DNA from 2 places in the Nakamurella flavida genome. Region 2 is predicted to be linked to the other one. Evidence: riboswitches for the same ligand, from Rfam matches in the RefSeq annotation. Region 2 holds a riboswitch; the other holds the start of a gene.
What was found. Region 2 has a riboswitch for cyclic di-AMP ahead of J2S58_RS03985 (C40 family peptidase). Riboswitches for the same ligand answer to the same signal wherever they lie in the genome.
Positions count from the first base shown of each region.

Region 1: linked by a shared signal. The riboswitch ahead of J2S58_RS02050 (transglycosylase family protein) and the one ahead of J2S58_RS03985 (C40 family peptidase) in region 2 are both predicted to bind cyclic di-AMP.

Region 1 covers NZ_JAUSQV010000001.1:463,821-469,917, forward strand. Annotated here, with positions in the region: gene purU (formyltetrahydrofolate deformylase) at 1-18, opposite strand, end outside; gene J2S58_RS02040 (glucose-1-phosphate adenylyltransferase family protein) at 171-1,382, opposite strand; gene pgi (glucose-6-phosphate isomerase) at 1,603-3,321, shown strand; cyclic di-AMP (ydaO/yuaA leader) riboswitch at 3,714-3,904, shown strand; gene J2S58_RS02050 (transglycosylase family protein) at 3,906-4,643, shown strand; gene J2S58_RS02055 (SMP-30/gluconolactonase/LRE family protein) at 4,811-5,749, opposite strand; gene J2S58_RS02060 (hypothetical protein) at 5,876-6,097, shown strand, end outside.
Region 2 covers NZ_JAUSQV010000001.1:905,021-911,117, reverse strand. Annotated here, with positions in the region: gene J2S58_RS04000 (DEDD exonuclease domain-containing protein) at 1-1,590, opposite strand, end outside; gene J2S58_RS03995 (NYN domain-containing protein) at 1,804-3,135, shown strand; gene J2S58_RS03990 (hypothetical protein) at 3,289-3,477, shown strand; cyclic di-AMP (ydaO/yuaA leader) riboswitch at 3,726-3,890, shown strand; gene J2S58_RS03985 (C40 family peptidase) at 3,900-5,216, shown strand; gene J2S58_RS03980 (glycosyltransferase family 4 protein) at 5,330-6,097, shown strand, end outside.

The DNA.
Region 1 (6,097 bases), 440 kb from region 2:
CGGGGACAGGGTGGTCACGTGACGGGTCCGTTCCGGTGCAGGAGGGGCCCCACCCGCCGGGCGGGGGGACGACCGCGCTGGTGCCGCGGCGTGTCGACGGTACCGGCTGGGTCGGTCCGCGCCGCTCGGCCCACGCGACCGGACCCGGCCGGGGCCCGGCCTCGGCGGGGTCAGCGGGCCGCGTGCAGAGCCGACCGGGGCGAGGTGGGATCCAGGGTCGCCCCGGGTTCCAGGACGGCGCCCGCGGCCACCCGTCGGCGGGCGCCGATCAGCACCGGCACCGGCTCGTCGGCGGTGTTCGAGCCCACCCGGGCGTCCCGCCCGACGGATGCGTTCTCCGCCACCACCGACCGTTCCACCCGTGCCCCGGCCCGGATCACCACGTCGTGCATGAGCACGCTGTCCTGGACGTGCGCGCCCGCCTCGACGCGCACGCCGGGCCCGAGGATCGAGTTCACCACCGAGCCGGCCACGTCCGCCCCGGGGGACAGCCAGGCCCGCTCGAGCTCCGCGCCCGACCGCACCCGGGCCGGGCTGCGGATCGGCATGGAGGTGAGCATCGGCCAGTCCTCGTCGTCCAGCCGTAGCGCCGGCCGGTCGCGGAGCAGATCCAGCTGTCCGTCCAGGTAGGACTCCGGGGTGCCGAGGTCGCGCCAGTACCCCTGGTGCCGCACGGCGCCGACCCGGCCCCCGTCCACCATCGACGGGATCAGCCGGTCGCCGTAGTCACCCAGCTCGCCGCCCGCGGCGGTCAGCGCCGAGAGGTGCTCGGCCAGTGCGGCCGGGGAGTACAGGAACACCTCGGTCCCCACCTCGCGGCCGGCCGGCTCGTCGGGCTTGTTGTCCACGGCGGTGACCCGGCCGCCGTCGCTCCGCACCACCAGCGCCCGCGCCGCGTCGGCGGCCCGGGGGACCGTGGTGGTCACGATGGTGGCCTCGTTCCCGCTCTCCAGGTGTTCGGTGATCACCGGCCGGTGGTCGAGCCGGAACAGGTGGTCCGCGCTGCAGACGACGAGGACGTCCGGGTCCAGCGCCTCGATGACGGGCCAGTTCTGCAGCAGGGCGGAGGCGTTGCCCTGGGCGAAGCCGTCCTGGTCCTGGCCCTGGTAGGGCGGCAGGGTGCGGAAGCCGCCGCGGGTGCGGTCCAGGTCCCAGGGTCGGCCGCCGGCCAGGTGTTCGTCGAGCAGGTGCGGTTCGTACTGCTGCAGCACCCAGACGTGCCCCAGCCCGCTGTGCGCCGCGTTCGACAGGGCGATGTCGATGAGGCGGTAGTGCCCGCCGACCGGCAGCGAGGGCTTGGCCCGGCCGACCGTGAGCGGTCCCAGTCGGGACCCCTGTCCGCCGGCGAGCACGATGCACAGGACACGCGGGGAGGACGACATCCCGACCATCCTGCCGGGCGGCCCGCCCGGCCGCACCGGGGAGACCGGCCGGCGGCCCCGACCGAGCACGGCGGGGGGAGGACGGCGCCGACCCCGGGTGCAGCCGCCCACGCGGCGACGACGAGACTGGCGCACACCCGCCGGTCGACTCCGGTCATCCGACGGGCCCTGTACCCCACGTCCCGACACCCGATGGTGCCCTGACCTCCCGGAGGCCCCCATGAGCCCGACCGCATCCGATCCCTCCACCGGGTCGACCCAGCAGTCACCGGCCTGGCAGGCGCTGCGCGATCACCTGCCCACCGTCGAGAACCTGCACCTGCGGCAGATCTTCGCCGACGACCCGGACCGGGGCAGTGAGCTCGCCGCCCACGCCGGTGACCTCTACGTCGACTACTCCAAGCACCGGGTCACCCGCGAGACCCTCGGTCTGCTGCGGGATCTCACCGCGGCGAGCGGTCTGCGGGAGCGGATCGACGCGATGTTCGCCGGGGAGCACATCAACTCCACCGAGGACCGCGCGGTGCTGCACACCGCGCTGCGTCTGCCGCGTCACGCCGAGCTGACGGTCGACGGGCAGGACGTCGTCGCGGAGGTGCACGAGGTGCTCGACCGGATGGGCGAGTTCGCCGGACGGGTCCGCTCCGGGGAGTGGACCGGTGCCACCGGCAAGCCCATCGCGGCGGTGGTGAACATCGGCATCGGCGGGTCCGATCTGGGCCCGGTGATGGCCCACGAGGCGCTGAAGAGCTACGCGCAGCGGTCCCTGGATTGCCGTTTCGTCTCCAACATCGACCCCACGGACGTCTACGAGAAGACCCTCGATCTGGACCCCGAGACCACGCTGTTCATCGTGGCCTCTAAGACCTTCACCACCCTGGAGACGCTGACCAACGCCCGGCTGGCCCGCACCTGGCTGACCGACGGTCTCGCGTCCGCGGCGGGGCTGACCGCGGAGCAGGCGCAGGACGCCGTCGCGCAGCACTTCGTCGCGGTGTCCACCAACGAGAAGCTGGTCGGCGAGTTCGGCATCGACACCGCCAACATGTACGGGTTCTGGGACTGGGTGGGTGGGCGGTACTCGTTCGACTCCGCCGTCGGGCTGTCGCTCATGATCGCCATCGGCCAGGACCAGTTCGCCGAGATGCTGGCCGGCTTCCACGCGATGGACGAACACTTCCGCACGACGCCGTTCGAGCAGAACGTGCCCGTCCTGCTCGGCCTGTTGAACGTCTGGTACGTGGACTTCTTCGGCTCGCAGACCCACGCCGTCCTGCCGTACTCGCAGTACCTGCTGCGGTTCCCGGCCTACCTGCAGCAGCTGACCATGGAGAGCAACGGCAAGTCGGTGCGACTGGACGGCACCGCCGTGCAGTGCGACACCGGCGAGATCTTCTGGGGCGAGCCGGGTACCAACGGCCAGCACGCGTTCTACCAGTTGATCCACCAGGGGACCCGGCTGATCCCGGCCGACTTCATCGGCTTCGTGGAGCCCAACCACGCCCTCTCCGACGCCGACGGTGGGCAGGTCGCCGGCGGGACCGACGTCCACGACCTGTTCATGTCGAACTACTTCGCGCAGAGCGCGGCGCTTGCCTTCGGCAAGACCGCCGAGGAGATCGCGGCGGAGGGCGTGGCCGCGGACGTGGTGCCGCACAAGGTGATGCCGGGCAACCGGCCGTCCACGTCGATCATGGCGCAGCGCCTCACCCCGTCGGTGCTGGGCCAGTTGGTCGCCCTCTACGAGCACATCACCTTCGTCCAGGGCGTGATCTGGGGCATCAACAGCTTCGACCAGTGGGGGGTCGAGCTGGGCAAGGCCATGGCCAAGGAGCTGGCCCCGATGCTGACCGGCGAGCAGAGCACGCAGGGCCAGGACGACTCGACGGTCACCCTGGTGCGCCGCTACCTGCAGGGCCGCGGGCGGGCCCAGGCCTGATCCGTGCACGGCGCGTCCGGTCGGTCGCCCGGTCTCCAGGACCGGGCGCACCGACCGGTTCGATCTGGTGTCACTCTTCGTCACGTGACGGCGGTCACCAGGGGTGACGGGACCCGTTTCCGCCCCGGACGACTGGGCGGAGTACCCCCGATCGAGTGAAAATTGCCACCCCGAAAGGCCCAGCGTCGATCGGGGCAATCCGGCAGGCCACCGGCAACGATCTGGGAAAACGATGGAAGAGACCGTTCGGACACTGGATCGTGACCGGTTCGAGATACGCCGGGAAGTCCTTGCACGTTCAGGTTCGGTCCGTATGGTCGCCTTCGGTCGAGGGGAAGCCCACGGCCACCCACACCACCTCGAGACCCAGCGCCGAACGCTGTCCACCCGGGTCTCGGGACCTCCCGATCGGAAGAAAGCTCGGACAGCGGCGGGGAACCCACCGAAGTACGGGGATCGCACCACGATCCCCTCGGGGTGAAGCCGGAGAGATCCGGCCGGGCGATGACCCCCTGGACGTCCTGACACGACGACCAGCGCCCGAATCCGACAGCTCACCTCGCAGGCGCAGCCAGGGGATCAACATGTCGAACTACATCGGACGCCACCGCAAGGCCTCCAAGACCCGCTCCATCGCCGTCAAGGGCGCGACCGTCGGTGTCATCGCCGGTGCCGCCGCCCTCGGCCTGTCCGGCACCGCCTCGGCGGCGCCCGACTCCACCTGGGACGCGGTCGCGCAGTGCGAGAGCAGTGGCAACTGGTCGATCAACACCGGCAACGGCTACTACGGCGGCCTGCAGTTCTCGCAGTCCACCTGGAACGCCTTCGGCGGCCAGGAGTACGCCTCCCGCGCCGATCTGGCCACCAAGGCCCAGCAGATCGCCATCGCCGAGAAGACCCTGGCCGGCCAGGGCTGGGGCGCGTGGGCCTGTGCCTACGCCGGTGGCCAGGAGGGTCCGACGCAGCGCAGCGTGGCCGCCGACAGTGGGTCCTCCAGCCGTTCGCAGGCTGCGGAGACCGAGCAGGCGCCCGCCGCCTCCCGCTCGCGCTCCAGCGAGCGCACGGAGTCCGTCGAGTCCACCCGGGCCACCGTGTCCGAGGGCGAGTCCCGCTCGAGCCGGCACAGCGAGTCCGCTGAGGCGCCGGTCGTCGCGGCCAGCGCGGCCGACGGCACCTACACCGTCGTCTCCGGCGACACGCTGTCGAAGATCGCCACCGCCCAGGGCGTCTCCGGTGGTTGGGAGGCCGTGTTCGCGGCCAACCAGGACATCATCAGCAACGCCGACCTGATCTACCCGGGCCAGGTCATCCGCCTCGGCTGATCCACCCTGCGACACCTGACGGGCGTCCCACCTCCTCGCGGAGATGGGGCGCCCGTCCTCGTACCGGGACCCTCGGGCCCAGCTGCGGACCCGCCGCGACACCCGCCCGGCGGCCGACGGCCTCGGACTGTCGGGAGGGGATGTCCGCATCGCCGTCCGGCACTCGGTCAGCGGGGGACCGGCACCACCGTGTAGCCGGCGGTGAGCGGCGACTCCACCCCGAAGCGCGCGTTGACGGCCCACAGCGACCCACCGGACCGGGTGACCGTGGTCGGCACGTCGAACTGCGGGCTGGTGATGGTCCGCACGAGCTCACCGCGGTCGCCCGTGCGGGACAGCCGGAACTCCGCGATGCGGTTCAGCCGGTTCTGCACGACGTACAGGGTGCGGCCCTGCCGCAACAGGCCGTCCCCGTTGAGCACGTCGACCCCGCCCAGGTCGACCGGGGTGGTCACCCCGGTCCGGGGATCGAGCCGGAACAGCAGCCCGGCGTTGGACTGCACGACGAGCAGACCCTTCCCGTCCGGCGTGGTCTCGATGCCGTTCAGGTTGGTCGCACCGGGCACCACCTGCACGGCGCCGGTCAGCGGCAGGGCGGAGAACGAGTCCGGCAGGCTACGGCCGGTCAGCGCGACGACGTAGACCACCGGGAACCGTGAGTCGGTGAAGTAGGCGGCCCGCTCGGTGACCACCACGTCGTTGATGAACGCCGCGCCGCTGCCGTCGAAGGTGTACCGGGCGAGTTCCGCGCCGGTCCGGGTGTCGTAGACCGTGCCCAGTCCGGTGGACCCGCCGGCGACCCACAGGCGCTGACGGGAGTCGACCTCGGTCCCGGCCGCGAATCCGCCGGTGGTGCCCGGTACGAGGACGGCACCCTCACCCGTACGCAGGCTGCCCCGGTAGATGGCTCCGTCGGTCCGCGAGCCGACGAAGAAGGTGGAACCGGTACTGGAGATGCCCTCGGGCTGGAAACCGGCGGGCAGGTCGATGGAGGTCGGCCGGCCCGGACCGCCGCCGGGATGGGCGGTCGCGACAGGGGCCGACACCACCCCCACGGTGAGGGCGAGCAGGACGGGGGTGAGGACTCGGACCCATCGCACACGCATGCGGCTCCACGTCGAGGGATGTCGTCCCTCCTGCATACGCGATACCCGACCGCGCCGTTCAGTGGGCCCGAACGGGCTCCGACGCGCGACGACAAGAAAAGTTGTCCACGACAATCAGGATTGTCGTTGACAACACAGGTTGTCGGCGGGCATGCTTCCTGCATGGAGCTGGCCGAGATGTACGACTACATCGAGTCCCTGCTGGCGGAGGCGGTCACCATGCCGCATCCCCCGGAGGACGAGATGGAGGCGGAGCTCCGCCGCATCAAGCTGCTCTCCCGGGCCCGGCTGGTCCTCGACATCATGGAAGCCCAGTCGGTGCACGCGCTCCGCACCACCCTGCCCCAG
Region 2 (6,097 bases):
CGGGTCGACCCCGCGCCGGGCCCGACCGCTGGCCACCAGCCGACCCCGGCGGACCACGGAGAGCTCCCACCCGCCGCCGTCCGGCCGGGCCACCACCAGGTGGTCGATGGCCGCGAAGGCCCCCAGCCGCTGCCGCCGGTCCACCGCCGCGGCCAGCACGGACAACCGGTCGCGCAGGACGGCGGCCTGGTCGAACCGGCCCCCGGCGGACAGCATCTGCAGCCGGGTCCGCAGAGCGACCAGCACCTCGTCCGACCGGCCGTCGAACAGCGCCGCGATCCGGTCCGGGTGCTCCGCGTAGGCATCCGGCCCCTGCCGGCCCTCGCACGGCGCCCCGCAGCGGCCGAGCTCGGCCAGGGCGCAGGCCGATCCGGACGGCGCCCGCCGGGAGATGCGTGCCGTGCACGTCCGGATGGGCACCACGTCGTGCAGAGCCTCGACAGCCGTCCGGGCGGCCTGCTGGGTGGTGAACGGCCCCAGACACGACTGGCCGTCGGCGGGTCGCCGGGCGATCGACAGGCGCGGGAAGGCCTCCTGGGTCAACACCACCCAGCAGACCTTCATCGGCGCTCTCGACCGGCGGTTGTACGGAGGTTGGTGGGCGGCGATCAACCGTTGCTCGCGCACCTCCGCCTCCAGGGCGTGCGCGCACTCGACGTGGTCCACGCGCTCGGCCAGCAGCACCATGCGGGCGATGCGCGGGCGGGTCTCACTGGCCGAGAAGTACGACCGCACCCGCTGTCGCAGGTCCTGCGAGGTGCCCACGTAGAGGACCTCGTCCCGTGGGCCCTTGAACAGGTAGACGCCCGGCGCCGCCGGCAGGTGATCGGCCAGGTGTCGCTTGCGGCGTCGACCCGGCGCCACGTCCCGGGCGGCGTCGCGCAGCTCGGTCAGGCTGTGCACGCCGACCGTGCCGAGCCGCTCGAAGAGGGCGTGCAGCACGTCGACGGTGGCCCGGGCGTCGGTCAGCGCGCGGTGGTCGGGGGCGACCCGGGAGCCCAGCAGGGGGGCCAGGGCCGACAGACGGACGCTGGGTGCCTCCGCCTTGCTCAGCACCGACCGGGCCAGCCGGACCGTGCACACCACCGCGGGGGCGGGCCAGACCATCTGCAGCTGCGCGCACGCCGCGCGCAGGAAACCCACGTCGAAGGACGCGTTGTGGGCCACCAGCACGCATCCACGGATGAACTCCAGGAAGCCCGGGAGGACCGTGCCGATGCGGGGAGCGTCCACCACCATCGCGTCGGAGATGCCGGTGAGCACGGTGATCTGCGGGGGGATGGACCGCCCCGGGTCGACCAGGGTGGCGAACTCGCCGAGCACCTCGCCGCCCCGCACCTTGACCGCACCGATCTCGGTGATCGCCTCGGTCTGGGCCGAACCGCCGGTGGTCTCCAGGTCGACGACCACGAAGGTGACCTCGCGCAGCGGGTCGCCCAGCTCGTCGAAGGTGTGCTGGCCGCTGTCCACGGCGGGTCCGGACAGGCGGGAACTGCTGCCCGGCGGCCGCACGATCGGGCTCAGACCGGGGGGACGCCGACCGGCGCCGTCCCACCCCGTCCAGGTCCGGTCCCCGCTCGTCAAGGTCATGTCGCGGACGCTAGGACACCGGTACGACAGTGCCGGTTGAGCAGGCGGCGGGGCCGGGGTGACCGACCGGGCGCGGGACCGCCATGACCCCGCCGGGCCACAGGGACGGCGGCGGCGGGCGACGACGGGCGGCGTCCGGCGGGACCGCGCGGACCCCGGACAATGTCACCGTCCGGGACCACGAGTGCCACCCGGATCGAGCAGGAGGACGCCATGACGGACGCAGACTCTCAACCTCTGGTAGAGGGTGAGGCCGAATCCCCGGCCCGGACGGGCGGTCTGCCCGAGCCGGTCCGCGCCCGGGTGGTCGGGTGGGCCGCGATCACCGTGGGAACCCTGCCGCCGTCCGAGGTCCCGGCCGCCCTGCGGTCGGTTGCCCGGTTCGCCCCGGCCAAGCGGGCCCGTGCGGGCGCCGCCGCCCTCGCCCGGGTGCTGGACGGCGAGCCGGCCTTCCGGGCCGCGGTCGCCGCCGGCGCCCCCGCGGCGACCGCCGCACCGGACGGCCGCCGGTCGGGTGGCCGAGGGGTCGACGACCCGGTGCACCGTGCCGCCCTGGCCTTCCTGCTGCGGTCGACCGAGCTCGCGGAGGTGCTGACCGAGGTCCGGGCGGCCCACCCCGAGTCCGACCCGGCGGCGTCCACCGACGCACTGCGGGACGCGCTGGCGCGCAGTCGGCACCAGGTCGACCGGCTGCAGCTGGAACGGGACGAGGCGCTGCGTGGCGCGGCGGTGGGTCAGGAGAGCCCGGAGGTCGCCCGGCTGCGCACCCGACTGCGGGAGCAGGGCACCCGGGTCCGGGAGCTGCAGGACGCCCTCGCGACAGCGCAGGCGGGGGCCCGTTCCGATCAGGCCGCCGTGCGGGCCGAGCTCGACGTGGCGCGGGCCGAGGCCGCGGGGGCGGTCGAGCGTGCCCGGGACGCCGAGGCCCGGGCCGAACAGGCCCAGCTGTCGCTGGCCAGGCTGCGGGAGGCGGGTCGCGAGCGCACGGCGGCCGACGGTCGCCGGGTGGAGCTGCTGCTGGCCACGGCCGAGGGCGCGGTGCGCGGACTGCGCCGGGAATGGGGGATCACCTCGGGCGGGGCGGACCCGGCCGACCTGGTGGCGGCGACGCTGCCGGCCCCCCGGGCGGGTACCGCGCCGGTGGACGCGACCCGGTTGACCGGCTGGCTCACCTTGCCCGCCGCGCACCTGGTCGTGGACGGCTACAACGTCACCAAGACGGGCTATCCGGCGTTGTCCCTGGCCGATCAGCGGGACCGGCTCGTGCGTGCCCTCTCGGCGCTGTCGGCGCGGACGTCGGCGGAGATCACCGTGGTCTTCGACGGTGCCGCGGTGGTCGCCCCGGCTCCGCCGGGCCGTCGCATCCGGGTGCTCTTCTCGCCGCCGGGGATCCCGGCCGACGACGTGATCCGCGATCTCGTGGCCGGGGAGCCGACCGGTCGGGTGGTCGTGGTGGTGTCCTCCGACAAGGAGGTGGTGGAGCGGGCCCGCCGGAACGGGGCCCGGACGGCGCCGTCACCGGTGCTGCTGGATCTCCTGGGCTGAACGGTCGTGATCAGTGCGAGGGGGACTGTCGGAGGGTGCCTCTAGCGTCCGTGCGGAAGGGCGATCCGGCCCGGCGGACGACAGAAGGACGGTCCAGCGATGCATGTCGATTGCGATCAGTGCAGTGTCCGGGGCGCGGCGTGCAGCGGCTGCGTGGTGACCGTGTTGATGGGCTCGACCCCGGACGGGGTGGAGTGGGACGAGACCGAGCGGGCCGCCCTCGGCGTCCTGGCCGACTCCGGTCTCATCCCGCCGCTGCGCCTGGTCACCCCGTTGGAGCTCCGGTCTCCCCGCGAACACGCTGCGGCACGGGCACGACGGGGGCAGCGCGCGGTGGGGTGACGGGTCCGTCCCCGAGTTTGCGGGTCGTCGGAACGAAGTCCGCTCACCCGTCGGAACGCCGTCGCGCCTCCGCCGGGGGTGAAGTCTGTGCGTCCGGGCGCGCCCCGTCTTCCTGTGCGACGGACGGGCCCGGGTGAGAAAGCACACGGGTGAACATGTCGCTTTCAAGCAACCGGAACTGGACTCGCTCGTATCCGTCTCGTAACCTGACCGAGATCTTCCACATCGGTTTGCCATACGGGCAGGCCACAAGGTCACCGCCGAATCGACGTGCCTTCCGCCGTCGAACCGGGGAACCAGGTTTTCTTTGGGGTGAATCCCCGCCGATGGCACGTGCGCGTGTCACGCCGGGGTAGGGCTACTTCCTGGCCCGAATCCGTCAGCTAACCCGGTAGGCGGCACGAAGGAAAGGCACGCCTGCGTTGGCGAATCAGCATCTCGAGCGTTCCGTCCTGCCCATCCTCAGGACGACGAGCGTCTCGGCCCGTTCCCGGCGGCTCACCGCCTACGCGAAGACCGTCGCCGTCGGCACCGCCGCCGTGCTGGCCTTCGCGCTCGTCCCCGCCACCGTGGCGTCCGCCGACCCGGCCACGCCGGAGACGGCCCAGGACGCCAAGCAGGCCTGGTTGGACGCCGAGCGCCAGTCCGAGGTGCTGAACGAGGACGTGCTGCAGGCGCAGGTCGACGAGCAGAACGCCGTCGCCGCCGCCGCTGCGGCCGCCACCCAGGTGGACACCTCCCGGGTCGCGGTGACCGCCGCGCAGGCCCGGTCGGTCGAGTCCGACGCCGCCGCAGCCGGTTACCAGGTCAAGGTCAACGCGTTCGCCAACGCCAGCTTCCGGGGCGCCCGGCTGAACCAGTTCAGCGCCATGCTGACCGCCGACTCCGCGGACGACTTCCTCGACGAGGTCACCTCCCTGGACCGGGTCGCCGAGGACACCCAGACCACGCTCGCCGACGCCCTCGCGGCGAAGGCCGCCGCTGCCCAGGCCAAGGCGGACGCCGACGCCGCCGAGTCCGCCGCCGAGGCCGCGAAGTCCGAGGCCGACGCCGCGCAGGTCGCCGCCCAGCAGGCCGCTGCCGACGTCGTCACCCGCAAGGCCGAGCTCGACACCCAGGTCGCCAGCTACAAGGCGCTGTACGACAGCCTCTCCGAGCAGGAGCGTCTCGCGGCGATCGCCGCCGAGGAGGCCCGTCAGGCCGAGGCCAACCGCGCCGCCCAGGCCGAGATCGAGCAGGCCGCAGCGGCCCAGGCCGCTGCCGCCGCCGTCGCCGCCCCCCGGGCCGATCGGGCCGACCGCTCGGCCGAGCCCGCCGCTGCCGCTCCGTCGTCCGCCAGCGCTGCCGCGGCCCCGGCCGCGTCCGCCCCGGTCGCTGCCTCCGGAGGCAGCTCCGCCGGCCAGGCCGCCGTCGCCGCCGCGCTGTCCAAGGTCGGTTCCCGCTACGTCTACGGCGCAGCCGGTCCCAACCAGTTCGACTGCTCCGGGCTGACCTCCTGGGCCTGGGCCCAGGCCGGGGTCTCCATCCCGCGCACCTCCCGCGATCAGGCCGGGCTGCCCAGCGTCCCGCTGAGCCAGCTGCAGCCGGGTGACCTGGTCACGTACTACTCGCCGGTCAGCCACGTCGGCATGTACATCGGCAACGGCCAGATCGTCCACGCCTCGACCGAGTCCAAGCCGGTCTACGTCACCACCGTCGCCGGCGGCGGCCCCAACCCGACCGGCCACCGCGTCGGCTGATCGCCCCCGGCCAACGGCCGGCGCATCCCGGACCACCGCCGACGGCGGGCCCTCGCGGCCTGCCGTCGGCGGTTCTGTCATGCTCCGGCCCCATCCCAGGCACAGGAGACGCGGTGCGGCGCACGCTGTTGATCACGAACGACTTCCCACCCCGGACCGGCGGGATCCAGTCCTACGTGCACGCCCTGACCCGCGAGGTGCCACCCGACGCCCTGGTCGTCTACGCCCCGGCGTGGCCTGGTGCACAGGAGTTCGACGCCGCGCAGCCCTACCCGGTCCACCGGCATCCCACGTCCCTGATGCTGCCCGGGCCGGCGGTGCGCGGACGTGCCCGGGAACTCGTCACCCGGTACGGCTGCCAGGCGGCCTGGTTCGGTGCGGCCGCCCCGCTGGCGCTACTGGGGCCGTCGCTGCGTGATGTGGGGATCCGTCAGGTGGTGGCCAGCACCCACGGTCACGAGGTCGGCTGGTCGATGCTGCCGGCGTCACGTCAGGCGCTGGGCCGGATCGGCCGGACCGCCGATGTCGTCACCTTCGTCAGCCGGTACGCACGGTCCCGGATCGCCGCGGCCCTGGGCCCGGACGCCGCCCTGGAGAGCCTGCCCCCCGGGGTCGACACGGGGCGCTTTCGTCCCGACCCCGACGGCCGCGCCCGCATCCGGGCCCGGCACGGCCTGACCGACGGTCCGGTGATCGTCTGCGTGTCCCGCCTGGTCCGCCGCAAGGGCCAGGACGTCCTCGTCCGGGCCCTGCCGCGGATCCGTACCCAGGTGCCCGCAGCCCGGCTGTTGATCGTCGGCGACGGCGACGACCGGGCCCGGCTGACGGCCGAGGCGCGGCGGTGCGGGGTGACCGACGCCGTGGTGTTCACCGGAGCGGTG